DNA from 4 places in the Martinezella sp. CNPSo 3795 genome. Region 1 is predicted to be linked to each of the others. Evidence: predicted binding sites of a transcription regulator. Region 1 holds the regulator's gene; each other region holds the start of a gene.

Region 1 (7,329 bases):
TGCCGGCCGCTCTTCCCGGCATCGTCGGCGCGCTGCTGATGACCGCGTCGCGGGCGATCGGCGAAACCATGATCGTGGTGCTGGCCGCAGGCGTTGCCGCGCGCATGCAGCTCGATCCCTTCGAGCCGATGACGACGGTCACGGTGAAGATCGTCAATCAGCTGACCGGCGATCTGGAATTCACCTCGCCGCAGACGCTCGTCGCCTTCGCCCTCGGCATCACGCTGTTCTGCCTGACGCTGTGCCTCAACGTCTATGCGCTCTACATTGTCCGTCGATACAGGGAGCAATACGAATGAGCGGCGTCGTATCTTCCTCTCAGCTCAACATGCCGCGCGGTCTGACGCCGGGTGCGTCTGTGCACCGAGATATCGGCATCAAGCGGCGCTATGCCGCCGAGCGTCGCTTTCGCGCCTATGGGATGACCGCCGTCATCTTCGGTCTCGTCTTCCTTATCATCCTGGTCTCGACCGTGGTCCGCACTGGTTATACCGCCTTTGTCCAGACTTCGATCACCTTGCCGATCGAATTCACCGAGAAGGTAATCGACCCGACGGGTAAGCGCATGAACGATCCGAAGGTGCTGATCGCTGCCAATTACCCCGTACTGGTGCGCGATGCGTTGGTGAAAGCGCTTGGCATCGATCCGGCCAATCGCACGCTTGTACGCGAGGCGATGGCGATGGTGTCGGACAGCGCCAGGATCGTGTTGCGCGACAGAGTCGTTGCCAACCCCTCTATCATAGGGACGACACAGAGCGTCACATTCCGGGCCAGCGCCAACATCGATTCCGCCAACAAGGGGCAGATCGATCTGACCGTCAGCGAGAAGGATCGCAAGATTTCCAACCGCCAGGTCGCATGGATGAAGCAACTCAGCGAAAGCGGCGCGCTTCATAAGGCCTTCAACAGCGGTCTCTTTCTGTCGGGCAATTCGAGCCGGCCGGAAGCCGCCGGGCTTGGTGTCGCGCTGATCGGCTCGCTCTACCTGATGCTGACCGTTCTCGTACTTGCCTTGCCGGTCGGCGTTGCCGCCTCGATCTATCTGGAAGAGTTCGCACCGAAGAACCGGCTGACGGATCTGATCGAGGTCAACATCAACAATCTCGCTGCTGTCCCCTCGATCGTCTATGGCCTGCTGGGTCTCTCGGTCTTCATCAACATGATGGGGCTGCCGCGCTCGGCGTCGCTGGTCGGCGGCCTTGTACTGAGCCTGATGACGCTGCCGATGATCATCATCGCCACGCGCTCCGCCTTGCGTGCAGTGCCGCCGTCGATCCGCAGCGCAGCGCTCGGTCTTGGCGCATCGCGCATGCAGATGGTCTTCCATCATGTTCTGCCGCTCGCGATGCCTGGCATTCTGACGGGCACGATCCTAGGGCTTGCCCATGCGCTCGGAGAGACCGCGCCACTGCTTCTGATCGGCATGGTCGCCTTCGTTGCCAATTATCCGGCATCGCCGCTCGATCCCTCGACGGCGCTGCCGGTGCAGATCTACATGTGGGCGAGCGAAGCCGAGCGGGCCTTCGTCGAAAGGACGTCCGGCGCCATCATCGTGCTCCTCTTCTTCCTCGTCGCGATGAACATCGGCGCCATCCTGCTGCGCCGCCGCTTCGAGCGGCGCTGGTAAGGGAGGGCGCACGAAATGAACATGATGACGGAAGCTGCCAGCGAAAGAGCCTTGGCCAAGAAGATGACGACGATCCCTTACAAGATGATCGGCCAGGACGTTTCTGTGTTCTACGGCGACAAGCGGGCGCTCTTCGACGTCAATCTGAAGATCCGCGCCAATACGGTCACGGCTCTGATCGGCCCTTCCGGCTGTGGCAAGTCCACCTTCCTGCGCTGCCTCAACCGCATGAACGATACGATCGAGACCTGCCGCGTCACCGGCAAGATCACGCTCGACGATCAGGATGTCTACGACGACAGCATCGACGTCGTGGAATTGCGCGCCCGCGTCGGCATGGTCTTCCAGAAGCCCAACCCGTTTCCGAAGTCGATCTACGAGAATGTCGCCTACGGCCCGCGCATCCATGGCCTGCATCGCTCGAAGGCCGATCTCGAGCATATCGTCGAAACCAGTCTGCAGAAGGCCGGTCTCTGGGGTGAGGTGAAGGATCGGCTCCATGACGCCGGCACGAGCCTGTCGGGCGGCCAGCAGCAGCGCCTCTGCATCGCGCGCGCCGTTGCGGTCAGCCCGGAGGTGATCCTGATGGACGAGCCGTGCTCTGCGCTCGATCCGATCGCAACCGCCAAGGTCGAGGATCTCATCCACGAGCTTCGGGAGAATTTCACCATCGTCATCGTGACGCATTCCATGCAGCAGGCCGCTCGTGTCTCGCAGCGTACCGCAATGTTCCATCTCGGCCACCTGGTCGAGGAGAACGACACCGATAAGATGTTCACCAATCCCGACGATTTCCGCACGCAGGATTACATCATGGGCCGTTTTGGTTGATGATGGCAGGCGCGCGGCTCCTTTCACACAGTTCACTTGAGGATAGAAAAATGGTCTCCACTCACATTCTCTCTGCCTATGACGAAGACCTGAAGTTTCTGACGCGCCGCATTGCCGAAATGGGCGGCCTGGCCGAGCAGATGGTTAGCGACAGCGTACGCGCTCTCGTCAACAGCGACGCGGCCCTGGCCCAGAAGGTCATCTCCGACGACGTCGTTCTCGACCATGCCGAGCGCGAAGTTGGTGACAAGGCGATCGTCACCATCGCTCGTCGTCAGCCGATGGCAGCGGACCTGCGCGAAATCATGGGCTCGATCCGCATCGCCTCCGATCTGGAGCGCGTCGGTGATCTCGGCAAGAATACCGCAAAGCGCGTCATCGCCGTTCAGGGCACGGGCGTGCCGCGTCGTCTCGCTCGTGGCATCGAACACCTCTCCGAACTGGCACTGAGCCAGCTCAAGGAAGTTCTTGATGTCTACGCCACCCGCTCGCCGGACAAAGCCGTGTCGATCCGCGAACGCGACGAGGAAATCGACGCCATGTACACCTCGCTCTTCCGCGAGATGCTGACCTACATGATGGAAGATCCGCGCAACATCACCACCTGCACGCATCTTCTCTTCTGCGCCAAGAACATCGAGCGCATCGGCGACCATGCCACCAACATCGCCGAGACGATCTATTACATGGCGACCGGTGCTCAGCCGGAAGGCGAGCGCCCGAAGGACGATACCGCCAACACCGTCGGCGCAGTGACGGAATAATCTGGAAGCGAAGAAAGGAGACCATAGGCGCATGGTTCCGAGAGTTGCTGTTGTAGAAGACGAGGAAGCGCTTAGCGTTCTGCTGCGCTACAATCTTGAGGCCGAAGGCTTCGAGGTCGACACGATCCTCAGAGGTGATGAGGCCGAGCTGCGTCTCCAGGAGCGCATCCCCGATCTCCTGATCCTCGACTGGATGCTCCCCGGCGTGTCCGGCATCGAGCTCTGCCGCCGGCTGCGTATGCGGCCGGAGACGGAGCGCTTGCCGATCATCATGCTGACGGCTCGCGGCGAGGAAAGCGAGCGCGTGCGCGGACTTTCGACCGGCGCGGACGATTACGTCGTCAAGCCGTTCTCGACGCCGGAGCTGATGGCCCGCGTCAAGGCGATGCTGCGGCGCGCCCGCCCGGAGGTTCTCTCCACGGTGCTGCGTTGCGGCGATATCGAGCTGGACCGCGAAACCCATCGCGTCCACCGCAAGAGCCGCGAAGTCCGGCTGGGGCCGACAGAATTCCGCCTGCTGGAGTTCCTGATGTCCTCGCCAGGCCGCGTCTTCTCGCGTTCGCAGCTGCTCGATGGCGTATGGGGGCACGATATCTACGTCGATGAACGCACGGTCGACGTCCATGTCGGCCGTCTGCGCAAGGCGCTCAATTTCTCCAATATGCAGGATGTCATCCGCACCGTTCGCGGCGCGGGCTATTCCATGGAAGCCTGAGCGGCTCGCCGCTCGGGTGTTACTAAATAGCGGCGGAAATAGAAAAACGGGCCTCGAGGGGCCCGTTTCTCTTTGTCTTGCGGTAACTTTCAGCCGTTGTTGCGACGGCGGTCATGCACCGGCTGGTAGGCCATGCGCTGATGATAGGTGCAGTAGGGGGACGAATCCGGGCTGTCATTGCCGCAGAAGTGGAAGTCGTCCTTCAGCGGGTCCCCGACCGGCCATTTGCAGGTGCGTTCCGTCAGCTCCGTCAGGCCGAGGCGGCGGGAGATCGGAACGACGACGTTCGATGCCGGGCGATACTGAATTTCATTGACGGAATCTATCTCGATCTCTTCCTTCAGCATGGTTGCACCCTGCTGGCGGGCGACCACGGTGCGGGTAGCGACGCGCGAGCCGTAGGTCGTTGCGCGGGGAGCCGCGGCACTGCGCTTTGGCGTGCGCGTCGCGGTTGCCGTGCCGCCCGCCTTCGCTCGGCCAGGAAGGTTCAGGCGGTGCACCTTGCCGATAACGGCATTACGGCTCACGCCACCGAGCTGCGCAGCGATCTGGCTGGCGCTCAACCCTTCGGACCATAGCTTTTTCAGCTTCTCGACGCGTTCGTCTGTCCAATTCATGCCCTGTCTCCGCTGTCGCGTTTCCGATGGCAGAATCCCTCACCATTGCCTCGCATGGGAACGAGGCGCGAAACGCTCTAAAATTGTGGTGACTAGTTCCGCCGCATGCAGTCTAGCAATTGCTTTTTAACCTAGTGTGAGGCTGACTCCGTGACAAGAGTCGCGAGAATCTTGAGGAATCGATTTCGAGGTTTTCCCCAACTTGCTGCCTAGGCGTGGCATTTCTGCAATAGGCGCCGCCGAACCTATCTCTTTTGCCCGCAAGCGCTATCTCGCACCTGCTAAAACGCCAGTTTTGTTGACATCGCGATGCAAAACATCAATAGTGCCCGGGCCGCCGCAAGGCGGCATTTTTGATTTTTTCGGACCCGTTTCATCAAATCGAAGCGATCGGTCCTTAAAGTTGTGATCAGGAGATATGGCCATGGCCGAGACCACGCCGCTTTATGACACCTATATGCGCGCTCCGTTACGGTTCGAGCGAGGCGAGGGCGTCTGGCTGGTCACCGAAAATGGCGAGCGCTACCTCGATTTCGCAGCCGGCGTCGCGGTCAACTCGCTCGGTCACGCCCATCCTCATCTCGTCGCCGAATTGAAGGCCCAGGCCGACAAGGTCTGGCACCTGTCGAACCTCTACGAGGTGCCCGGTCAGGAGAAGCTGTCGAAGCGGCTGACGGAAGCGACCTTCGCCGACAAGGTATTCTTCACCAATTCGGGCGCCGAGGCACTGGAATGCGCCATCAAGACGGCGCGGCGCTATCAATTCGCCAAGGGGCATCCCGAAAAGTTCCACATCATCACCTTCGAGGGCGCCTTCCACGGCCGCACCATCGCGACCATCGCCGCAGGCGGCCAGGAGAAGTATATCGAGGGCTTCGGACCCAAGGCACCGGGTTTCGATCAGGTACAATTCGGCGATCTCGATGCCGTGCGCGCCGCCATCACGGATGCGACGGCCGGAATCCTGATCGAGCCGGTTCAGGGCGAGGGCGGCATCCGTCCGGCCACCAACGAATTCCTGCGCGGGCTGCGTGAGATCTGCGACGAACATGGCCTGCTGCTGATCCTCGACGAAGTACAGTGTGGCGTCGGCCGCACTGGCAAGCTCTTCGCCTATGAATGGGCCGGCATCAAGCCTGATATCATGGCTGTCGCCAAGGGCATCGGCGGCGGTTTCCCGCTCGGTGCATGCCTTGCGACGGCAGAAGCCGCCTCAGGCATGAAGGCAGGCACCCACGGTTCCACCTATGGCGGCAATCCGCTCGCCATGGCGGTCGGAAATGCCGTTCTCGATATCGTGCTTGCCGAAGGCTTCCTGCAGCATGTGCGCGATGTCTCGCTGGTCTTCCGCCAGGGGCTCGCCTCGCTCAAGGATCGTTTTCCTGACATCATCGAGGACGTTCGCGGCGAAGGTCTGATGCTCGGCATCAAGGCGGCCATTCCGCAGGCAGAGCTGCTGCAGGCTATCCGTGCCGAGCATCTGCTCGGCGTGCCGGCCGGCGATAACGTCATCCGCCTTCTGCCGCCGCTGGTCGTCACCGCCGAAGAAGCACGCGAAGGTCTTGCCCGCCTGGAGCGTGCCGCCGAGCGTGCGCGCGCTGCCCGCACCAAGAAATCGGCTTGAGTTCAACGCCCGCTGACGGGGCGTTCCTGCCCCACGCGGGCGTTATTGTTTTTTCTGGAGCACAGGTAAGGACATGGCTTCTCCGAAACACTTTCTCGACCTCTCTGCCGTTCCGGCTGCCGATCTGCGCAACATCATCGATGACGCGATCGTGCGAAAGAGCGCGCAGAAGGCCGGCACTGCCGACAAGCCGCTCGCCGGCAAGATGCTGGCGATGATCTTCGAGAAGCCGTCCACCCGAACCCGCGTTTCGTTCGATGTCGGCATGCGACAGCTGGGCGGCGAGACGCTGTTCCTCTCCGGCACCGAAATGCAGCTTGGCCGCGCCGAAACGATCGGCGATACGGCCAAGGTGCTGTCGCGCTATGTCGATGCGATCATGATCCGCACGACCGATCATTCGCGCCTGCTGGAGCTAGCGGAACATGCGACCGTTCCGGTCATCAACGCGCTGACCGACGATACGCATCCCTGCCAGATCATGGCGGATATCATGACGTTCGAGGAGCATCGCGGCCCGATCAAGGGCAAGACGCTTGCCTGGACGGGCGACGGCAACAACGTGCTGCATTCGCTGATCGAAGGTGCGGCACGCTTCGGCTATCGCATGAATATGGCGGTACCCCTTGGTTCTGAGCCGAAGGATCACTATCTGAACTGGGCCCGCAACGAGGGCGCCGAAATCATGCTCTCGCATGATGCAGACCGTGCGGTCGCCGGCGCCGATTGCGTGGTAACCGATACCTGGGTTTCCATGAATCAGGAGCACCGGGCACGCGGTCACAACGTCTTCCAGCCCTATCAGGTCAACAAGGCTTTGATGGCACAGGCCGGCAAAGACGCTTTGTTCATGCATTGCCTGCCCGCCCATCGCGGAGAGGAAGTGACGGACGAGGTGATCGATGGCCCGCAATCCGTTGTCTTCGATGAGGCGGAAAACCGCCTTCATGCGCAAAAGTCGATTCTTGCTTGGTGCCTGGGCGCGATCTGAAGATATTAAACCGCGTCTCAGGGGCGCGGGCGCAGTAGGAGTAAAGCAATGGCCGAAAATGCCGCAACGCTGGGTCAGTTTGATTTCGCCGGTGACGATCATGTCGTTCCCTTCCAGGTGGAAGGTCTGGACGTGCGCGGCCGTGCCGTACAGCTCG
Region 2 (7,329 bases), on a different contig from region 1:
GAAAGGCGCGGGCTCGGTCTTCACCTTCGGACTGAAGGGTGGTTATGAAGCGGGCAAGGGGCTGGTCGAAGGTCTGGAGCTCTTTTCGCATCTTGCCAATATCGGCGATACGCGTTCGCTCGTCATCCATCCCGCCTCGACGACCCACAAACAGTTGACTGACGAGCAGAAGGTTGCCGCCGGTGCCGGCCCGGATGTCGTGCGTTTGTCGATCGGCATCGAGGACGTCAAGGACATCATCGCCGACCTGGAACAGGCGCTCGCGAAAGTCTGATGAGGTTCCTCACATAGCTTTGGCAACACTTTTTTATTGGGTTGTATTGAGGCGACCGGCGAAAAAACGTGAAAAACGGGGCGCTCGCATATATGGCCTCTTCAAATCTGACCCTATAGGATGCCGGTTACGAAGCGATCCAGCCGGGTTTCTGGACGATAGAGCGTCTTGACCAGGATCGCCGCGAAAACGGCGGTAAGCACCCCACCCATGACGTCACCGACATAATGCGTGCCGACGTAGACTCGCGAGAAGGAGACAAGGATCGCGCCGAGTAGGAAGAAGAGGCTTCGCTCTGGCATGCGTTGAAGCGCAAATGCGGCAACGATCGCGAACGCGGCCGTCGCGTGGTCGGAGGGAAAGGACGGGTCATTGCTGCGATTTATAAGTAGCTTGGTGACTCCGACATCATACGGGCGAACGCGACTGACAAAAAACAGGATGACTTGGTTGATGCCGAGACCGATGACGAAGGTCAGGCCCGCGGCAACGAGTGCGTGTCGGGTTTCCGATCGACGTTCTCCGACCCACCATTGGACAGCGACGAGAGCGATCAACAAGGGAACGCCGTAAGCCGTGATTAGGATCATCAGGCTGTCGACTGTCGGGTTTCCGGCTATGCCATTGATCCACTCTGTTATAACGACATCTAGTCCATACATGCTGGCCCCTTCTGAACTACGATTGCGATTTCGGCCTGATTGAGATGGTCGAGCCAAATTAACGAAGCGCACTAGGGCATTGTTTTCTGACGTTTCCCTGAAAGGTGGGAGCCTGGTGTGGGGCGGCAGGTCAGGATGATATGCTTTTCGGGTTCGCGCTTTATTGGGTTCGCGGAGAGCCACATAAGGCAATCGACAGGAGACATTTGTGACGACTTATCTGGCAGTGGATATCAGCGACATCGAACCGGAAACGGGCGCGCCCGCAGCCGATCGCCTCGTTTCGGGAGCCCCAATCTTTCGCACATGGAATGTTGAAGAGGCCGATGGCGGCCTTTACGTCGGCATATGGGAGGCGACGCCTGGCAAATGGAAGGTCGTCTATGACGAGTGGGAATACTTCCATATCCTCTCCGGCTACTCCGTTGTAACGTCAGACGATGGCGAGGCCTTTCATCTGCGTGCGGGCGACCGCCTTATCTTGAAGCCGGGCTTCAAGGGGGCCTGGGAAGTGATTGAAACGACTCGCAAGGATTATGTGATCCGTCTTTGACGATGCTCTTGAATCAGAACATGAAGTTCGCGTTCATGCGCCCTTTGGCGCGCTTCATTTCCTGCCGTTCCGCGATGGCCGTGATGATTGCCGCAGGTTGTGTCACTGCCGCTTCATTAAACTGTCATCAAACTGAAACAATGCGTCTTTAGAGCCAAGTCTGTCGCCGGGAGATTTCAGGCGGGGAGGTTCGTTTACCATGGGGACCTCGCGCCGATCTTCTGCTCGCCATCCTTTCATTCACTTGAGGAAGTGAGTCTACTATGCTTAACCTGAAACTCCGTTCGCTTTGCCTGACTGCAGGCCTCATCGCGGCTATGTCCGCTTCGGCCTCCGCTGCCGACATCACGGGCGCCGGCTCGAGCTTCATCGCACCGGTTCTGTCCAAGTGGGCTGAAGGCTACAAGGCTGCGACGAACAATGTCGTCAACTATCAGTCGGTTGGTTCGGGCGCCGGCATCAAGCAGCTTCTCGACAAGACCATCGTATTCGGCGCTTCGGACAAGCCCATGAGCGACGCCGACCTCGAGAAGAACGGCATTGCCCAGTTCCCGATGATCTCCGGCGGCATCGTCGTTTCCTATAATGTCGAAGGCGTAAAGCCGGGCGAACTCGTTCTCGACGGCAAGACGCTGGCCGACATCTTCCTTGGCAAGATCGCCAAGTGGGACGATGCAGCCATCAAGGCTCTCAACCCCGATGTAAAGCTGCCGTCCACGCCGATCTCGGTCGTTTACCGCGCCGACAGCTCGGGCACGACCTTCAACTTCACCGACTACCTGTCGAAGGTTTCGCCGGAGTGGAAGGAAAAGGTTGGCTCGAACACGGCTGTTGAATGGCCGGTCGGTTTCGGCGCCAAGGGTTCGGAAGGCGTTTCCACGACCGTCAACCAGACGGCTGGTTCGATCTCCTACGTTGAATATTCCTACGTCGTCGCCAACCACATCGGTTTCGCGAAGATGAAGAATGCTGCCGGCAAGGTTATCGAGCCGAGCCTGGAAACCTTCAAGGCTGCCGCTTCCAACGCCGACTGGGCCAAGGCCAAGAACTTCAACCTGATCATCACCAATCAGCCGGGCGAAAAGAGCTGGCCGATTGCTGCCTCGACCTGGGTTCTGCTCTATAAGAAGCCGGCCGATGCTGCTAAGAACGAAGAGGCACTGAAGTTCTTCAAGTGGTCCTATGAGCATGGCCAGAAGGACGCGACCGCCCTGTCTTATCTCGCGGTCCCGGACAATGTTGTCGAGATCGTTGAGAAGTCTTGGAAGACGGACTTCGGCACGAAGTAATTTGTGCTAGGCGAGAAAGTTGCGGCGGGCAGGGTATTTCCCTGTCCGCCTTTCGTGACAGGACAAGGGGAAATCGATGGCTGACGCGACTCAAATGGCGGGCTTCCAGGCTGTGAATACCTCCGCCGCGACCAGAAAATTCCGAATCCAGGATCGGATTTTCTATTTGATGACGCTTGGCTCGGCTGTTCTTGTCGTGCTTCTGCTGCTGGCAATCCTCGTGGTTCTTGTCATCGATGCCTTGCCCACATTTCAGACCTTTGGCTTGTCGTTCCTCTGGGGCACCAAGTGGAGCGCGCCGGCTGATATTTATGGCGCCGTGCCCGCCGTGGTCGGTACGCTTGTAAGTTCGTTCATCGCCATGCTGATTGCCGTTCCCCTCGGCATCGGCATCGCCATATTCCTGACGGAACTTTGCCCCGGCAGCCTGCGCCGTCCAATCAGTACGGCCATCGAGCTTCTGGCAGGCGTTCCCTCCATTATCTACGGCATCGTCGGCCTGTTCATTCTCGTGCCGCTCATGCAGAACTATATATTGCCATTCCTTATCTCTACGGTCGGCCAGGTGCCGGTGATCGGTCTGCTGTTCCAGCCGCCGGCCCCGGGCGTCGGCCTGCTGACGGCAAGCCTCGTGCTCGCCGTCATGATCCTGCCGTTCATCACCGCAATCTCCCGCGACGTGTTCAGCACCGTGCCGCCGATGCTGCGCGAATCCGCCTACGGCATGGGCATGACGACATGGGAAGTGGCCCGCCACATCCTGATCCCTTATACACGCCGTGGCCTCGTCGGAGGCATCATGCTTGGCCTTGGCCGCGCGCTTGGCGAAACCATGGCTGTGACCTTCGTCGTCGGCTCGGTAAGCCGTCTGCAATCGTCGATCATTTCGCCGTCCACGACCATTTCCGCCCAGATCGCGAACAACTTCGGCGATGCCGACGGTCTGCAATTGTCGAGCCTGATCGCGCTCGGCCTGCTCCTGTTCGTCCTTTCCTTCTGCGTGCTTGCAGTGGCGAGATGGATGATCGGCCGCGGCGACTCGCTCTGAGGAAAAAACCATGGAAAATGCAGTTCGTCAGAATCTCGTGTCGAGGCGTTATACGAAGAACAAGGTGATGATGGCCCTGTCCTTCCTCGCGGCCATTCTCGGCATATTCTTTCTCAGCGTGATCCTTGTCAGCCTGGTTTATCGTGGCGTATCGGCGCTCAGCCTCGACGTGTTCACCATGTCGATCCCGGCCCAGGGCTCGCGCGGCGGTCTGATCAACGCGATCTACGGCACGGTGCTGGTCACCGGCTGCGCCATCCTGATCGCAGCGCCGATCGGCATTCTAGCCGGCACCTACCTGGTGGAATATGCCAACGGGACCAAGCTTGCCGAGGTCGCCAAATTCATCAACGACATTCTGCTGTCCGCACCCTCGATCATCGTCGGCGTGTTCGTCTACGGCGCCGTGGTCGTGCCCATGCACGGCAATTCTGCCATCGCGGGCATCCTAGCGCTGGCGCTGATCGCCCTTCCGGTTGTCAACCGAACGACGCAGGATATGCTGTTGCTGGTGCCGAATGCGCTTCGCGAGGCGACTGCCGCGCTCGGTGCGCCGCGCTGGAAGTCCATGATGATGGTGATCTACCGTTCCGCCTGGACCGGTATTCTCACCGGCATTCTGCTGGCCATCGCCCGCATCAGCGGCGAAACCGCACCGCTTCTCTTCACTGCCGGCTATAGCAAATTCATGAATACGGGCCTGACCGGTCCGATCGCCACGCTGCCGGTTGCCATCAACACGCTTGCCGCCGATGCTGGCGAGGATCTCAAACAACTGGCCTGGGCCGGTGCGCTGATCATCACCGTCGCCATCCTTGCCCTGAACATCCTTGCCCGTGTCTTGAGTGGGCGCCGTCAATGACGCAGCCGTCGAACGATAGGAATGAGACCATGAACATGAGCGACAGCAAATTCCAGAGCGTCAACGCACAACAGGGGAAGGACGCCGCTTCCCAGTCGGATCTCGGTGCGCTCGCGAAGCTCGAGGTGAAGAACCTCGATTTCACCTATCAGAACGGCCATCGCGTTCTGAAGAGTGTGAATATGAATATCCGCAAGAACGCGGTCACCGCCTTCATCGGCCCTTCGGGTTGCGGCAAGTCCACGCTGCTGCGCACCTTCAACCGCATGTATGATCTTTACCCCGGTCAGACCGTGGCTGGCGAGATTCTGCTGGATGGCCGCAACATCCTCACCAAGGACGTCGATCTCAACGATCTGCGCGCCAAGGTCGGCATGGTGTTCCAGAAGCCGACGCCGTTCCCGATGTCCATCTACGAGAACGTCGCTTTCGGCATCCGCCTCTATGAGAAGATCTCCAAGGCGGAAATGGACGCCCGCGTCGAGGCGGCGCTGACGGAAACGGCACTGTGGAGCGAAGTCAAGGACAAGCTGCACCAGAGCGGACTTGGCCTTTCCGGTGGCCAGCAGCAGCGCCTCTGTATCGCCCGCGCCATCGCCATTCGTCCCGAAGTCCTCCTGCTCGACGAGCCCACCTCGGCTCTTGACCCGATCTCGACCGCCAAGGTCGAGGAACTGGTGTCGCAGCTGAAGGGCGATTTCACCATCGTCATCGTCACGCACAATATGCAGCAGGCAAGCCGTATCTCCGACAGCACCGCCTTCATGTATCTGGGCGAGCTGATCGAATACGGCGCGACCGAACAGATCTTCCAGGCGCCGAAGGTCAAGCGCACGGAAGACTATATCACCGGTCGTTACGGCTGATACGGCTGGACATTGCCGCACAATTTGCGAAGGCGCGCCTTTCAGGCGCGTCTTTTCGTTATATCGATAATAAACCTCCACCTACGGTGGAGGACTGGACGAGTTCTACACGGTAGTTGAGAGACCTCCTGCTTGAACCGCTGGGGTGGCCCAGACTTCGAACAAGGAGGTTTTATGGATGAGCAGACGCTCTCGCATGCGACGTGGGACTGCAAGTATCACATTGTTTTTGGCAGCAAATACCGAACGAAAAGGCTGTACGGGGACGTACGGCGTGAGTTGGGAGAACTCTTACGTCGGCTGGCACAGCAGAAAGGCTGCCAGATCGAAGAGGGTCATTTGATGCCCGATCATGTGCATATGTTGATCTCGATCCCGCCCAAATATTCGGTTTCGCATATTGTCGGCTTTTTGAAGGGCAAGACAGCCCTTTATGTTGCCAACAAATATGCGCGCAAGCGCCGCTACAAGGGTTATCACTTTTGGGCGCGCGGCTATTTCGTATCGACGACGGGCTACAATGAGCAGGTCGTCAGACAATATATCCGTCATCAGGAAAAGGCCGACAAAGCTTCCGACTTTGCCGACCTCTTCAATCGTAGCTACTAAGCGCTAACAATACCGTTTCTAGCGGTTCAAGCGCAGCGTTTCAAACCTCCACCTCTGGTGGAGGTCATGACTGAGAATGGCGGCCTTGTTCGGCACTCGCACCATTTGGTCAAGAGAAAGCTTATAGGATGGGTGTGCCGAATGAGCCGATCACATCCTCGCGAGCGTGCCCATGCGCCGCAAGGCGTGGATCTGGTCGTCGAGCGTCGGCACGAGCTCGCCTTCATCCGCTGCGGTCGCCGCGTCGGGCTCCCTCGCAGTCTCCATTTCATTGAAGACGATGGTGCAGTTGCGGCCTGCGCGTTTGGCGGCGTAAAGCGCACGGTCTGCAAAGGAGACCAGCCGGTCCCAGCTGACGGTATCGTGGGGCATGATCGAGACGCCGATGCTGACGGTTGCCGGCACCAGCGAGCGACCAGCAAGCAGCGGCACGCGGCAGAAATCGGCGCGGATGGTTTCCGCCAGCGCTTCGGCCTGCGATTGCTCGTCTATCGGAACGAAGGCGACGAATTCCTCTCCGCCCATTCTGCCGAATGCGCCAATGCGAGGCACGAACTGACGCGCGATGCGGGCAAACTCGACCAGAACCGCATCGCCTGCCTGGTGGCCATGGCGGTCGTTGATCTTCTTGAAATGGTCGAGATCGAATAACAGGGCGGCAAGCTTTTGCGGTTGTTGCTGCCCCTTGCCGACGAGAATCTCGTAGCTTTCCTGAAGCCCGCGCCGGTTCAGAACTCCCGTCAAAGTATCGGTGATGGATATTGCCCGCCAACGGCGCTCGGCGCGTTCCATGAGAAGCTTGCCATTGAGAACGATGGCGATGATGATGAGCAGCCCGTAGCCAAGTGCCATGTAGCCACGATAGATCATGGCCTGTTCCAATGGCGGGGCCATCAATACCATCGAGAGGGCAGAGCCGAAGCAGAAACAGGCGAGTGTCACGAAGATGATGCCGAGCTGCCCGCGCGCCGGTTCGCGCCGGCCATCGGCCGGGTGGACGGCAAAGGCGAGCAGGGTCGCGCCGACGGCGCCTGCGAGGTCATAGACGATAATGCGACTAACGAAATTATCGGTGACCCAGGGCAGGCTGACGCCGATCAGCCAGAGCACGGGAGGCAGGAACGCCGACCATTCCAGCTTGCGCTTGTCCATGACGCGAAATCCGA
Region 3 (7,329 bases), on a different contig from region 1:
TTCCCGCTTGAATCGACGATATGCCTGAGGGAGGGACAGAGCGCTTGCGCGACCGATTGCTTGAGACCGGAAAATCAGAGGGAAAATCGCGCACGAGCCACGCTCAGGTGGTCGATGAGCTGGGCAAGGCGATCGTCTCCGGCGCGTTTCCGATCGGAAGCATTCTTCCTGGCGACAGCGAGCTTCTGCAACGATTCAAGGTATCGCGCACGGTCCTGCGTGAGAGTATGAAGACTTTGGCCGCAAAGGGGCTTGTGGTGCCGCGTGCGCGCGTCGGCACGCGCGTCACCGAGAAGATCCATTGGAACATGTTCGACAACGAGGTGCTCAACTGGCATTTCGAAAGCGGCGTCAACAAGGAGTTCCTTCTCCATCTTTACGATATACGCATGGCATTCGAGCCTTTTGCCGCAAGCCTCGTGGCGGAAAGGGCCAGTCGAGAGGACATCGAACTGCTCCGCAGTCTTGCCGCTGCCATGGCAGCGCCGCATCATACCTCCGATAGCCTCGCGGTCGCCGATCTGCATTTCCACCTGGCAATTACGGAGGCTTCGCAGAACCCATTCATGCGATCGCTGGGCGGACTTATCGAAGCCGCACTCGTCGGCATGTTCCGCATGAGCGCACCGCCTTCAACCAATGGCTTCGCCAATATTGCGGATACGCATATGGCCATAGTGGACGCGATAGCGGCGCGTGACGGCCTTTCGGCCCATAAGGCGATGGAATTTGTGATCATCGATGGGCGCCAACATGTTCTCGAAGCTTTCGAGGCCCTTGCCGAAGCCTGAAGGTCGCCTTCAATTTCGCCGTGGTTCATCGCTCGACTTGTTGATATGAGGGGAGTCGCCCGGCCCCCGGGCGGCGCTTGACCGTATATCTCGGAGCTTGAAATGGAACGCAGCTGCCTCGCCATCATCCTCGCCGCCGGCGACAGTACCCGCATGAAGTCGTCGATGTCGAAGGTCCTGCACCCGATTGCTGGGCGTCCGATGATCGCTCATGTCATGGAGGCGATCGCCAGGACCGGGATTTCAGCGGCGGCTCTGGTGGTCGGGCGCGATGCGGATGAGGTCAGCGCGGCAGCATCGATTGGCGATATTGCCGTCGAATCCTATCTGCAGAAGGAGCGGCTCGGCACGGGCCATGCCGTGTTGGCGGCGCGCGAGGCGATTGCCCGCGGATATGATGATATTATCGTTGCCTATGGAGACGTCCCTCTGCTGACCGATGTGCCGCTTCGTGCGGCCCGCCAGGGACTGGCCGATGGCAATGACATCGTCGTCATCGGCTTTCATACGGAGCATCCCAACGTCTATGGCCGCTTGCTGGTCAAGGATGGCGAACTGATCGCCATTCGAGAAGCCAAGGACGCCACCGATGCCGAACTGGCGATAAAGTGGTGCAATAGCGGGCTGATGGCGATCAATGGCCGCAAGGCGCTGGAGCTTCTTGACCGCATCGACAACAACAATGCCAAGGGCGAATATTATCTCACCGATCTCGTCGAGATCGCCCGCTCGCTGGGCGGCCGCGCCGTTGCGGTCGATGCGCCCGAGGTTGAAATGACCGGCTGCAACAACCGGGCCGAGCTCGCCTTTATCGAGCGCCTCTGGCAGGAGCGGCGCCGGCAGGAGCTTATGCTGTCGGGCGTGACCATGGTGGCGCCAGAAACCGTGTTCCTCGCCTATGACACCGTGATCGGCCAGGATGCGTTGATCGAACCGAATGTCGTCTTCGGTCCCGGTGCGGTGATCGACGGCGGCGCGGTCATCCATGCCTTCTCGCATATTGAGGGCGCCCATGTCAGCGCCGGCGCGACGGTTGGGCCCTTTGCGCGGCTGCGTCCGGGCGCGGATCTCGCCGGCGGTGCCAAGGTCGGCAATTTCTGCGAGGTCAAGAACGGCAAGATCGGCGAGGGTGCCAAGGTCAATCACCTGACCTACATCGGCGATGCGACGATCGGCGCCGGCAGCAATATCGGCGCTGGCACGATTACCTGCAACTATGATGGGGTCAACAAACATGAGACGCATATTGGCGCCAATGCTTTCGTCGGTTCCAACTCATCGCTGGTCGCGCCCATCCGCATCGGCGACGGCGCATATATTGCTTCCGGCAGTGTCATCACCGATGATGTTCCGGCCGACGCGCTGGCTTTTGGCCGGGCTCGCCAGGAAGTAAAGCCAGAGCGAGCCAAGGCAATCCGCGAGCGAGCTCTTGCCATCAAGGCAGCGAAGAAGGGCGGCCACTAAAACTCGCGTGTCGACGTAACGGTCAGAAATCGAAAGTGACCGTGACGGCAATTGAGAAAATCGCAGGAATGATTAGGACTTGCCCTCATATCTGAGGCCAGACGGAGAGCTGTATGTGCGGTATTGTGGGGATCGTCGGAACGAAGCCTGTGGCGGAGCGCTTGGTGGACGCGCTGCGGCGGCTCGAGTACCGCGGCTATGATTCGGCGGGAGTTGCGACGATCCACGACGGCGTGATGGATCGCCGCCGCGCGGAGGGAAAGCTGTTCAATCTGGAAAAGCGCCTCGAGTCGGATCCTTTGCCCGGCACGACCGGCATTGCACATACGCGTTGGGCAACCCACGGCGTTCCGAATGAAACCAATGCCCATCCGCATTTCGTCGAAGGTGTTGCTGTCGTCCACAATGGCATTATCGAGAACTTCTCCGAGCTGCGCGAAGAACTGAAGGCCGAAGGCCAGGAATTTGCCTCGCAAACGGATACGGAAGTTGTCGCTCATCTATTGGCGAAATACGTTCGCGAAGGCCTGGACGCACGTTCGGCCATGCTGAAAATGCTGAACCGTGTGACGGGCGCCTATGCATTGGCCGTGATGTTTCAAAACGATCCCGGCACGCTGATGGCGGCGCGTTCTGGCCCGCCACTTGCGGTCGGCTACGGCAAGGGCGAGATGTTCCTCGGCTCGGATGCCATCGCACTTGCGCCTTTCACCAACGAAATCACCTATCTCGTCGATGGTGACTGCGCCATCGTTAGCCATGCCGGCGCGACCATTCTCGATTTCAGCGGCAAGGAAGTGAGCCGGCCGCGGCAGATTTCCCAAGCGACCGCCTATGTGGTCGATAAGGGCAATCATCGCCACTTCATGGAAAAGGAAATCTACGAGCAGCCGGAAGTCATTTCCCATGCGCTCAGCCACTATATCGATTTCGCCAGCCATCGCGTGCGCCCGGATGTCTCGGCCATAGATTTCGGCGGCGTGTCCGGCCTTGCAATTTCGGCTTGCGGCACCGCCTATCTTGCCGGCCTGATCGGCAAATACTGGTTCGAGCGCTATGCGCGTCTTCCGGTCGAAATCGATGTGGCCTCAGAATTCCGCTATCGCGAAATGCCGTTGTCGCCGTCGCAAGCGGCGCTGTTCATTTCCCAATCCGGCGAGACCGCGGATACCTTGGCTTCGCTGCGCTATTGCCGGGACAACGGCCTGAAGATCGGCGCCGTGGTCAACGTCAGGGAATCGACCATCGCGCGTGAGTCCGACGCGGTGTTTCCGATCCTGGCTGGTCCCGAGATCGGCGTCGCCTCGACGAAGGCTTTCACCTGCCAGCTTGCGGTTCTCGCATCGCTCGCGATCGGAGCGGGCGTTGCTCGCGGCACGGTCAGCGCCAAGGATGAACAGGAAATGGTGCGCCATCTCGTCGAGATGCCGCGTATCATGGCGAATGTGCTGAATATCATCCAGCCGCAGATGGAAAGCCTGTCGCGCGAAATCTCGAAGTTCAAGGATGTGCTCTATCTCGGTCGCGGCACCAGCTTCCCGCTCGCCATGGAAGGCGCGCTGAAGCTGAAGGAAATCTCTTATATCCACGCAGAGGGCTATGCGGCCGGCGAATTGAAGCACGGGCCGATCGCGCTGATCGACGAGAATATGCCCGTCATCGTCATTGCTCCGCATGACCGCTTCTTTGACAAGACCGTTTCCAACATGCAGGAAGTGGCAGCACGCGGCGGCCGAATCATCTTCATCACGGATGAGCTTGGTGCGGCAGCCTCGACATTGCCGACCATGGCGACCATCACCTTGCCCGTCGTCGACGAGATCATCGCCCCGATCATATTCTCGCTGCCGATTCAATTGCTTGCCTATCATACGGCCGTCTTCATGGGCACGGACGTCGATCAGCCGCGCAATCTCGCTAAATCGGTCACCGTGGAATAGGACAACTTCCGTCCCGCATTTGCCGTCACGTCATCGTGAGCCGGACGTTTGTTCGGCTCGCGGACGCAGCTGGCGGGTTGTATGCCGCACTGATTTCTGGCACGATTCCCATTCTGAGATGGTGGGGAGGATTTGCCGGGTAGCAGTAGGCGGCGGAACGGAGTTTTCGAGCGGCGAATGACTGAAAAACTCATCAAAATGTCCGTAACCACGCGGATCAGAAACAATTTCCTGGCCGGCCTGATTATCTGCGCCCCGATCGCCATTACCCTGTGGCTGACCTGGTCCGTCGTTCATTGGGCCGATAGCTGGGTTCGCCCCTATATTCCCGCGCGCTACGATCCTGAAAGCTATCTGAACTTCGCCGTTCCGGGGACCGGCCTGGTGATCGCGATGATCTTCATCACGATCGTTGGTTTCCTCGCCAAGAACCTGATTGGCCAGAGCATCGTCCGCTTCGGGGAGTCGATCGTCAACCGCGTGCCGCTGGTGCGGACCATCTATAAGAGCGTCAAACAGATCTTCGAGACTGTGTTGAAAGAGCAGGGCACATCCTTCAAGAAGGTCGGGCTGATCGAATATCCAAGCCCAGGCCTCTGGTCCATGGTATTCATATCGACCGATGCCAAGGGTGAGATTGCTTCGAAATTCAATGCCATGGGTCAGGACATGGTGGCGGTCTTTCTGCCGCCGACACCTGTGCCCACGGCCGGCTTTCTGGTTTTCGTTCCACGCGAAAAGATCACGGTGCTCGACATGAGCCCGGAGGATGGCGCCAAACTGCTGATCTCGGGCGGACTTGTATCGCCCGAATACAAGGAAGAGCTCATCGCGGCGAAGGGGCTGCCCAGGCCCGTTCCGATAAAATCGCTGACTTAGAAACGCTCCCGTTCCTGTCGTAGGTTGCCTGGCCTCGCGTATCACGCGAGCTGTCATGTCTCTATCATATTGACGCCTTAGATCGTCCTACGGGACAGGCAATCGGATGCATCTCATCATCGAACATTCGGAGTTTCGACCCCGGCTGTTGTTTTTCGACGCGGCTTGAGAGCGGGTCGGAGATGGATCTCATTGTCTCCATACATATTTTCACTGGAGGATATTGTCTTGAAATATATGCATTCGAAGAGCTTGCCGCTGTTGTCGGCCGCGCTGGCAGCATTTGTTTTTTCCGCACCAGTCGCGGCGCTTGCTGATAATTCCATCGCAGTCCAGGGCGTGACGCTCGTCAACAAGGGACGTGTCGCGGTCGGTCGTATCCCCGCCAATCTGCGCGACAAGTTCGGCGAGACCTTCGGTTCCGGTTCGGGAATGTCGATCGACACCAAGAGCTGGGTCCGCAATGCCGACGGCACCTATAAGGGTTCGCTCTGGCTGCTGCCGGACCGCGGCTATAATGTCGCCGGCACCACCGATTATCGCGGACGTCTCAACACCATCGATATCAAGCTGACTCCGGTCGCTCCCGGCGCGACGCCGCCGGCCGGCCAGGAACAGTCGGGCGTCGAGGCCAAGCTCGCGGATACTCTGCTTTTGAAAGACAACAAGGGCAACGAAACCACCGGCCTCGACCCCGCCAACGGCGTTCGCCAGGCAGAAAGCGGTATGCCGCTTTTGCCGCAGGCACCGAACGGCAAGATCTCGCTCGATAACGAAGCTATTGCTCGGCTGCCCGACGGTTCGATGTTCATCAGTGACGAATACGGTCCTTACATCTATCGCTTCTCGGCAGACGGGCGCATGATCTCGGCCACGGCACCGCCGGCGGCGTATCTGCCAATGCGCCACGGCGCCGTGAATTTTTCCTCGAACAATCCCGGTCCCGGTGAAGCCGCGCCCGATCCGAAGGATCCGACCAGCGGGCGCCAAAATAATCAGGGCTTCGAGGGGATGTCCCTGACGCCGGACGGCAAGTTCCTGATTGTCGTGCTTCAGTCCGCGACCCGCCAGGACGGTGGCGATTCCAGCTCTACCAGGCAGAATACACGCGCCCTGGTCTATGATGCCGCCGATCTCGACCATCTGAAACTGGTGCACGAATATGTCGTGCCTTTGCCTGTCTTTACCAATGAAAAGGGCAAGACGGCCGTCGCCGCGCAAAGCGAAATCGTGGCACTCTCACCGACAAGCTTCCTGATGCTGGCGCGCGACAGCAACAATGGTTATGGCCAGAAGGGCGATAAGTCGCTCTATCGTAGCATCGTTGCCGTCGATGTGTCCGCTGCCACCGATATTGCCGGCGGCAAGTTCGACGGCGACACGGCTGTCGCGCCAAAGGGCGTTCTTGATCCCTCCGTCAAGCCGGCTGTCGTCAGCCAGTTCATCGACATCAACGACAGCGCCGATCTTGCGCGCTTCGGTCTGCACAATGGCGCGCCGAACGACCGTAACAACCTCTCGGAAAAGTGGGAGGCCATGTCGATCGTCAGCGTTCAGGATCCGAAGCTGCCCGACGACTACTTCCTGTTCGTTGCCAATGATAACGACTTCATCACCCAGGACGGTTTCCAGGTCGGAGCCGCCTACAAGGATGAAAGCGGTGCCGATGTCGACACCATGTTCCAGGTGTTCCAGGTCACCATTCCCGGCCTCGCCGCAAAGTAATGTCGTGAGAGACAGGGATGGACGCGGCTAACGCGTCCATCCGCTCACCCCGCTCGCAGGAACCGGATCGCCTCGTCGCGACGGAAGAGATAGAGCAGGGTGCGTACCGCACTGCCACGCTCGCTGGTGAGCTCCGGATCGCGCTCAATGAGATAGGCGGCATCCTTGCGGGCAATTTCCAGAAGATCGGCATGGGCTTCCAGGCTGGCGATGCGGAAGCCTGGTGTTCCGGACTGGCGCGTGCCGAGAAGCTCGCCTTCGCCGCGCAGCTTCAAATCCTCCTCGGCAATGCGGAAGCCGTCTTCCGTCTCGCGCATGATCGACAGCCGTGCATGCCCGGTTTCACCGAGGGGGCCTTTGTAGAGAAGAATACAGGTCGAGGCTTCGTCACCGCGACCGACGCGTCCGCGCAATTGGTGAAGCTGCGCTAGGCCAAAACGCTCGGCATGTTCGATGACCATGATGGTCGCGTCGGGGACATCGACGCCCACTTCGACGACGGTCGTGGCGACCAGCAGGCGGATCTCGCC
Region 4 (7,329 bases), on a different contig from region 1:
GCCCATGGTCATAGTCATCCAGGAACTGGTGCGATTACGGATATCGCGGAAGAAATCGCCTTCCGGCGTATAGGCCCAGATCTTGCGGCCGGAAATGATCTGCCAGAACTGCTCCAGACGCTGCAACCGCCGGCCTGGCTCGTTGCCGGCGATGATCGCGGCATTGACTGCGCCGATGGAGACGCCCGAGAGCCAGGTCGGCTCGCATCCCGCTTCGGCAAGCGCCTGATAGACGCCGGCCTGATAGGCGCCGAGCGCACCGCCACCCTGGAAGACCAGGGCAACGCGATCATATTGCGCGGCTATTTCCGGGATGGTCGGCGCTACCGCCTTGATATTTCGTTCGAGCACGATCCGTCTCCAGTATGGTCTAACAATAAGGCTTCGGCTACCTGCGCTCGGCGAGATAGTCGTGAACGACTTCGCCTAGCCCGAGCGTCAGATCGGCGGTAAAATGAACCGCCGAAACCACTTCCAGCACGGGCAGTCGCGCGACGTCGGCCATGACATGCGGCCGAAGATCGAGGGCAGCCGGCGAAGTCCAGGCTTCCTTGATGGTGATATCGGTCAGATAGTAGCGCACGAGCTCGCAGATACGCGGCGTGGCATCGACATGCGGCACGATCTTGATCAGGAAATTCGGTTCCGAGAGAGCTGCTAGAAGCGGTCCCTGGTCGATCGGCTTGTGTTTGTAACCCATCGTGCCCGTGGCGCAGAGAACGCTGCCGTAATGCAGCGTGCCGACGATGACTTCGCCTTCGTTGACGATCTTCGGATTGGCAAGCTTCTTCGGAAAGCCCCAGATCTCGCGCCCGCCGGTGATCGGCGCATCGTCATCAAGATACATGGAGTGGACATAGCCACCCTTTTGTCCGCGATAGGTCACGGGGATGACCTGTCCGGTCTCGGTGTAATCACCAAAGCCAGTGGAATCGGGCATGCGGATGAATTCGTATTTCACCAGCGGCTCGTCGATTTCGAGCGGCGCCGGGACGACCGCTTCAAGCGCCTCGCGCGTGGTGCGATAGGTGATGATGATATATTCGCGATCGAAGAACCGATAAGGCCCTGGAGGATAGGAAGGATTGGTCAGCGGCATCGCATAGGCATGCTTCAGAATGTCTTCGACCTTCATCGTATTGTCCGTCGTTGGAGGAAATCGCCGGGCGCCAGAGCGAAAACTTGCACGGTTGCATGACAGTGAAGTGTCAGCCAATGATTGGCAGCGCCGCGAGGCAAAACCGCGCTGTTATCAAAGCGACATATCAGGCTGGCAGTGTGCGCTCATCTTGAGCATTTCCCTCTACCCAACCATGTCATAGAGATTGCAGGAGTTGCATCATGGGTTCGTTGACTTCGAAGAATGCACTGGTCACCGGTTCGACGAGCGGTATCGGGCTTGCGATCGCCCGCGCCTTTGCCGCCGAGGGCGCGAACATCACGATCAACGGCCTCGGGGATGCCGATGCGATCGAAAAGGAGCGCGCGGCGATCGAAGCCGATTTCGGCGTGAAGTGCCGCTATTCCGGCGCCAACATGATGAATGGCGAGGAAGTGACATCGATGGTGCGTGAAGCCGAGGAAGCCTTCGGCAGCCTCGATGTCCTCGTCAACAATGCCGGCATCCAGTTCGTCGCCCCGATCGAGGAGTTTCCCGACGACAAGTGGGAGGCGATTATCCGCATCAATCTGCTTGCCGCCTTCTACGCCATCAAGGCCGCCATTCCCGGCATGAAGGCGCGCAAATGGGGTCGAATCATCAATACATCCTCGGCGCATGCGCTGGTCGCCTCGCCTTTCAAGTCCGCCTATGTCTCGGCCAAGCACGGCATTACCGGCCTCACCAAGACCATCGCTCTCGAGGCCGCGCAGAACGGCGTGACGGTCAACTCCATCGCGCCCGGCTATGTCTGGACGCCGCTCGTCGAAAAGCAGATCCCCGAGACCATGAAGGCCCGCAACATGACGGAAGAGCAGGTCAAGCATGACGTGCTGCTGGCCGCCCAGCCGACGAAGGAATTCGTAACCGTCGACGAAGTTGCCGCTATCGCGGTGTTCCTGTGCAGTGACGCCGCAAAGCAGATTACCGGCACGACGCTTTCCGTCGACGGCGGCTGGACCGCCGAATAACACCGCAGCCATAGCCGGCACATGCTTGAGCACCGTGCCGGCTCTCAGCAGCCCAGGGCTGCAGCATCAACATGAAAACAGAGCAGGAGGCGCACAATGACCGACGAAACCCAGGACCCGCTCAGCCGTATCAAGGATGAGATCGTCGACAGCTTCGACGAAGAGCTGGAGATGCAGCTCGAAGAGGACCGGCTGGACGAACTGGTCGCAGAAGGCCTTATCAGCGAAGGTGAGGCGACGCTCGACCGCCGCATCTATTTCCGCGAACTTTTCCGGCTTCAGCACGAGCTCGTGCGCCTGCAGGACTGGGTCCAATACAAAAAGCTGAAGGTCGTCGTGCTGTTCGAAGGGCGCGATTCCGCGGGCAAGGGCGGCGCCATCAAGCGCGTCACGCAGCGCCTCAATCCGCGCGTCTGCCGCGTCGTCGCATTGCCGGCACCGACCGAGCGCGAACGGCATCAATGGTACTTCCAGCGCTATGCAGCGCACCTGCCAACCGCGGGCGAAATGGTGCTGTTCGACCGCAGCTGGTATAACCGCGCCGGCGTCGAGCGCGTCATGGGCTTCTGCTCGCCGGAGGAATTGGAGGAGTTCTTCCGCTCCGTGCCGGATTTCGAGCGCATGCTGGTTCGCTCCGGCATCATCCTCATCAAATACTGGTTCTCGATCACCGATGAAGAGCAGGAATTCCGCTTCAACATGCGCATCCAGGATCCGCTGAAGCAGTGGAAACTGTCGCCGATGGACCTACAGAGCCGCGTGCATTGGGAGGAATATACCAAGGCCAAGGAAGAGATGCTGGAGCGCACCCATATTCCGGAAGCGCCGTGGTGGGTCGTCCACGCCGTCGACAAGAAGAAGGCGCGCCTCAACTGCATCGCCCATCTTCTGAGCCAGATCCCCTACGAAAGCGTGCCGAAGCCGGAAATCGTGCTGCCGGAACGCATGCGTAATGCAGATTATCACCGTACGCCGGTGCCGCCGGAAATGTATGTGCCGGAAATCTACTGATCAGGACCGATGAGGGGCCCGCTTCTGGCGGGCCTCTCTGAAGGATTACTTGAAAAACGAAATCCCTGTCACTCCGCCACCAGCAGGCGAGGCCGGCTCAAGGTCAGGCTGAACGATAGGCCCATTCGGACATGGCGCCCAAACCCAGCCGCCGCAAGAGCTCATAGGCGACTCTCCGGTTGATGGGATTGTGCAGCCTGAGAACTTTCGAGCCAAGAAAATCCATCTCCACATGTTCAAACGGCAGGAGATGTCGTGCTCTGCCAAGTGCGGCTCGATAGAGCCCATGAAAATCCCGGCGGCAGACATAGGTCTTGTACTTCGTCACACAAAAGGCGACAAAGCTATCGCTGTTTCTGCGCGGAAAATCCGAGACACCGATCGTCACCTCCGGCCAGGCCGGATTGAACGTATCGTCAAAGGCGATGATGCCATGATCGGCCAGTACGCTCTTCGCCAACCGGCTATCGGCAACGATGTGGCGAAGCAAATGCCCTCCATCGATACTGAAAAAACGAACCTGCCCAACCTTGTCGATGATGGCCTGCGGATCGAGCCCGGTGCTATCACCCGTTATGACGAGATCCTCATCAACGGGAATGCCCAGTGATCTTCCATTGTCGAGGAAGCGTTGATATTGCGCACCATCCGCTTCTATGTCGAAAAGATCGATCGCAAGCACATTGTCATCGGGTGCGCTGATCTTGCGCAGCAAAAAATAGGACCGCCCGTAGTAAACCCCGATTTCGGCGAGGCCGCCATAAAGTTTCTCCTGCCTTTGCTTTTCGATCAAAGACAGGAAGACAAGCGCATCCGGCGGATCGATGTAACCATCGATTTTCTGAAGATCGCTAAACACAAATTTTCGAACGCCCGATTTCAAATGTAAACCTCACTGGTTTTCTTCATGCATTTCGCCTCCGAGCTTGCTCATCGATTGGAACCGGTCGATCAAGAAACGCCCCGTTTCTGCCACGACTGCGGCAGCGAAGCCGGAAGCTCTCGAAAATTGGGACGGCACGGCCTCAAGGCGAGCACCGCTCACGAATATTGCGGCCTTTCTGTCGTATTCCGGATAGCCATGCGCGAGTTGGATAGTCCGGCCCATATTAGGATCAATGCCGAAACCACATCGCAGATGATGACGAATAGCGAGCCGGCATCCTAAGTGATGTATAATGTGAGTCTAAAATTCATATCATCGGCCGAGGAGACCGTCATGACTGCGCCGCATCCGTCCAAAACGCATATCGGCAACCATGCGCTGCATCCCGAAACTCAGATGCTGAATTACGGCTATGACCCGGAATTGTCCGAGGGCGCGGTCAAACCGCCTGTTTTCCTGACCTCCACCTTCGTCTTCAAATCGGCCGAGGACGGACGCGATTTCTTCAATTATATCTCCGGCCGCACCGAACCGCCGGCGGGCACTGGCGTCGGGCTCGTCTACTCACGCTTCAACCACCCGAACAGCGAAATCGTCGAGGATCGCCTCGCCGTCTATGAAAAGGCAGAAAGCGGCGCGCTGTTTTCCTCCGGCATGTCGGCCATCGCAACAACCCTTCTCACCTTCGCGCGACCGGGCGATGCGATCCTGCATTCGCAGCCGCTTTATGGCGGTACGGAAACGCTAGTCGCCAAGACATTCCTCAATCTCGGAGTAGCCGCCGTCGGCTTCGCCGATGGCGTCAACGAAGGCTCGGTGACGGCAGCTGCCGAGGAAGCGATGACCAAAGGCCGTGTCTCGGTCATTCTGGTGGAAACACCGGCCAACCCCACGAACAGTCTCGTCGATATCGCCATGATCCGCCGCATTGCCGATGCGATCGGCAAGAGGCAAGGACACACGCCGATCATCGCCTGCGACAATACGCTGCTCGGCCCGGTCTTTCAGCGGCCGATCGAGCACGGGGCCGATATCTCCCTCTATTCGCTGACCAAATATGTTGGCGGCCATTCCGATCTGATCGCCGGCGCCGCCCTCGGCTCAAAAGCCGTCATCAAACAGGTGAAAGCACTGCGCGGAGCGATCGGCACTCAGCTCGATCCGCATTCCTGCTGGATGCTCGGCAGGTCGCTGGAAACGCTGCAGATCCGCATGGAACGGGCAAACAGCAACGCACGGGCGGTCGCCGATTTCCTGCGGGATCATCCGAAGGTCGAGCAAATCCACTATCTCCCCTACACGGATCCATCCTCGGCAACGGGCCGTACCTTCGCCGCCCAGTGCAGCGGTGCGGGCTCCACCTTCTCCTTCGACATCAAGGGTGGCCAGCCGGCATCGTTCAAATTCCTGAACGCCCTGCAGATCTTCAAGCTGGCCGTCAGCCTCGGCGGCACGGAATCGCTAGCCTCCCATCCGGCAACGACGACGCATTCCGGTGTGCCTGTGGATGTACGCCATCGCATCGGCGTGCTGGAATCGACGATCCGCCTGTCGATCGGAATAGAACACCCCGATGACCTGATTGCCGATCTTGCTGCTTCCCTCGACGCCGCCTGATAAAGCCTATGCGGCCGAAAGACTGGGAGTGAGATAGATCAGGGCCGCACGGCCAGAAGGTTGGCATCGCGTGCGAGGCGCCACTCCCCATCAGCCTCTTTGCGCAGAAGCGTGAGCGTATAACCCGATCGATGAACGGCGTCGCCACCCGGCGGTGTCACCGTCATGTCGATGTGATTGCGGATATAGGCCCAGTCGCCGAGCACCTGCAGTTCGACGATCTCGCTCGCACCCTCCATCTTCATGCCCTCCATGCCTTTGGAAACCGCAGCAAATGCCGCCTTGCCGAAGGGTTCCTGGCCGGGAACCATGAAGATGACATCGTCCGTCATCAGTCCTAAGACGGTTGCCGTATCGCCCGCCTTGCTCGCGGCAATCCAGGTTTCCACGACTTTCCGGATTGCCTTTTCATCGTCGGTCATTCCGAATTCTCCTCGATAGGCGCCGCGCTACCGGGCGGCTGCGATCTGCCCCCTGTCAGCGGCAGCCTGTCGGTTGAACAGGTTCACCATTGCGACCTATCCCGTGTGATCAATCGCCTGCCCAGATCTTGGCTTCCAGATCGACATCATAACGGCAAGTGACCGTAAACTGAACAAACAAGCCGTCCGCATCGTGGGCGTTTCTCACGTCCATCCGGCTTTTCATTCGAACGAGCTCGAGCGAGAGATCACGGTCTCCTCCAGGAGCACCTGTAGCCAGTCGGCGAAAACATGAACGCGGCGGGAGAGATGCCTGCGATGCGGATAGAGCAACGTCATCTGCAGCGGTTCCGCCCGATGATCTGGCATGACCTCGACAAGTTCGCCCGCCTCCAGATGCTGGCGTAGGTCATAGGCCGGATTCTGGATCAGCCCCAGGCCAGCGACACAGCAGGCGATATAGGCCTCGGCGCTATTGACGGTCACGCGGCCTCGCATCGGCAGGCTGCGCAATACCCCGTCTTCCAACCATTCCCAGGGCTCGGTTCGCCCGGTCGAGGGCGAGGCATAATTCACGGCCCAATGGCGGCCGAGATCTTCGGGCGTTTGCGGCGTACCATGCCTCGACAGATAGGCAGGACTTGCGACATTGATGAGCGGCAATTTTCCGATCGGCCGGGCAATCAGCCCTGAATCAACAAGCGGGCCGACGCGCAACACGCAATCGACGCTGTCCTCCACCAGATTGACGGCACGGTCGGTAACGCCGAGATCCACTTCGATATCGGGAAACTGATCGAGAAACGATGGCAGCGCCGGCGCTATGATCAGGCGACCGATGCGGCCCGGCACATCCGTCCGCAATTTACCGGATGGTTTGGCGTCACTCTGTCGAAACAGGCTTTCCGTCTCCTCGACATCGGCAATTACCCTCAGGCAGCGGTCGTAGAAGGCCGTGCCATCCTGGGTGGGCGACACCTTGCGCGTACTGCGGTGAAGCAGACGCGCGCCGACGCGGCCCTCCAGCTCCATGACGGCAGCGGAGACCGAGGAGCGCGGCAAGCCCAACGTATCCGCTGCGCGGGTGAAGCTGCTGCATTCCACGACACGCGTGAAAATCCTGAAGAGGTCGATGCGATCCAAAGCTATACCGCTATTGTCCGTTAATTCTGACAGATGATGTCAAATTAGACCGCTTTATCGGCAAATTCCAGACGATAGATTTGCTTCAGGAAGGGCGGCACGGTGCCGTCCCACTTCCCA

The links. Region 1 encodes PhoB, which activates phosphate uptake and scavenging genes when phosphate is short. Its sites were predicted from a motif close to TGTCATNNANCTGTCAT; they were not measured.
Region 2: a site for PhoB is predicted at 1,612-1,628, ahead of pstS (phosphate ABC transporter substrate-binding protein PstS). Genes of this name have one in related genera too.
Region 3: a site for PhoB is predicted at 5,126-5,142, ahead of AC13QY_RS22555 (esterase-like activity of phytase family protein). Genes of this name have one in related genera too.
Region 4: a site for PhoB is predicted at 1,195-1,211, ahead of AC13QY_RS01670 (acetoacetate decarboxylase). Genes of this name have one in related genera too.

The regions. Positions count from the first base shown of each region.
Region 1 is NZ_JBXSOQ010000005.1:117,426-124,754, reverse strand. It holds gene pstC (phosphate ABC transporter permease subunit PstC) at 1-299, shown strand, start outside; gene pstA (phosphate ABC transporter permease PstA) at 296-1,630, shown strand; gene pstB (phosphate ABC transporter ATP-binding protein PstB) at 1,646-2,461, shown strand; gene phoU (phosphate signaling complex protein PhoU) at 2,512-3,225, shown strand; gene phoB (phosphate regulon transcriptional regulator PhoB) at 3,257-3,940, shown strand; gene AC13QY_RS16200 (GcrA family cell cycle regulator) at 4,030-4,557, opposite strand; gene AC13QY_RS16195 (aspartate aminotransferase family protein) at 4,982-6,181, shown strand; gene argF (ornithine carbamoyltransferase) at 6,255-7,172, shown strand; gene AC13QY_RS16185 (Hsp33 family molecular chaperone) at 7,221-7,329, shown strand, end outside.
Region 2 is NZ_JBXSOQ010000011.1:123,537-130,865, reverse strand. It holds gene AC13QY_RS25405 (O-acetylhomoserine aminocarboxypropyltransferase) at 1-274, shown strand, start outside; gene AC13QY_RS25400 (phosphatase PAP2 family protein) at 388-936, opposite strand; gene AC13QY_RS25395 (cupin domain-containing protein) at 1,145-1,489, shown strand; gene pstS (phosphate ABC transporter substrate-binding protein PstS) at 1,753-2,778, shown strand; gene pstC (phosphate ABC transporter permease subunit PstC) at 2,855-3,826, shown strand; gene pstA (phosphate ABC transporter permease PstA) at 3,837-4,688, shown strand; gene pstB (phosphate ABC transporter ATP-binding protein PstB) at 4,718-5,554, shown strand; gene tnpA (IS200/IS605 family transposase) at 5,729-6,163, shown strand; gene AC13QY_RS25365 (GGDEF domain-containing protein) at 6,314-7,329, opposite strand, start outside.
Region 3 is NZ_JBXSOQ010000009.1:5,473-12,801, reverse strand. It holds gene yjfF (galactofuranose ABC transporter, permease protein YjfF) at 1-28, shown strand, start outside; gene AC13QY_RS22575 (FadR/GntR family transcriptional regulator) at 45-791, shown strand; gene glmU (bifunctional UDP-N-acetylglucosamine diphosphorylase/glucosamine-1-phosphate N-acetyltransferase GlmU) at 894-2,255, shown strand; gene glmS (glutamine--fructose-6-phosphate transaminase (isomerizing)) at 2,369-4,195, shown strand; gene AC13QY_RS22560 (DUF502 domain-containing protein) at 4,373-5,074, shown strand; gene AC13QY_RS22555 (esterase-like activity of phytase family protein) at 5,312-6,799, shown strand; gene recG (ATP-dependent DNA helicase RecG) at 6,844-7,329, opposite strand, start outside.
Region 4 is NZ_JBXSOQ010000001.1:336,126-343,454, reverse strand. It holds gene AC13QY_RS01675 (patatin-like phospholipase family protein) at 1-351, opposite strand, end outside; gene AC13QY_RS01670 (acetoacetate decarboxylase) at 389-1,135, opposite strand; gene AC13QY_RS01665 (3-hydroxybutyrate dehydrogenase) at 1,342-2,130, shown strand; gene ppk2 (polyphosphate kinase 2) at 2,227-3,141, shown strand; gene AC13QY_RS01655 (class I SAM-dependent methyltransferase) at 3,245-4,024, opposite strand; gene AC13QY_RS01650 (cystathionine gamma-synthase family protein) at 4,361-5,644, shown strand; gene AC13QY_RS01645 (YybH family protein) at 5,683-6,066, opposite strand; gene AC13QY_RS01640 (LysR family transcriptional regulator) at 6,289-7,209, opposite strand.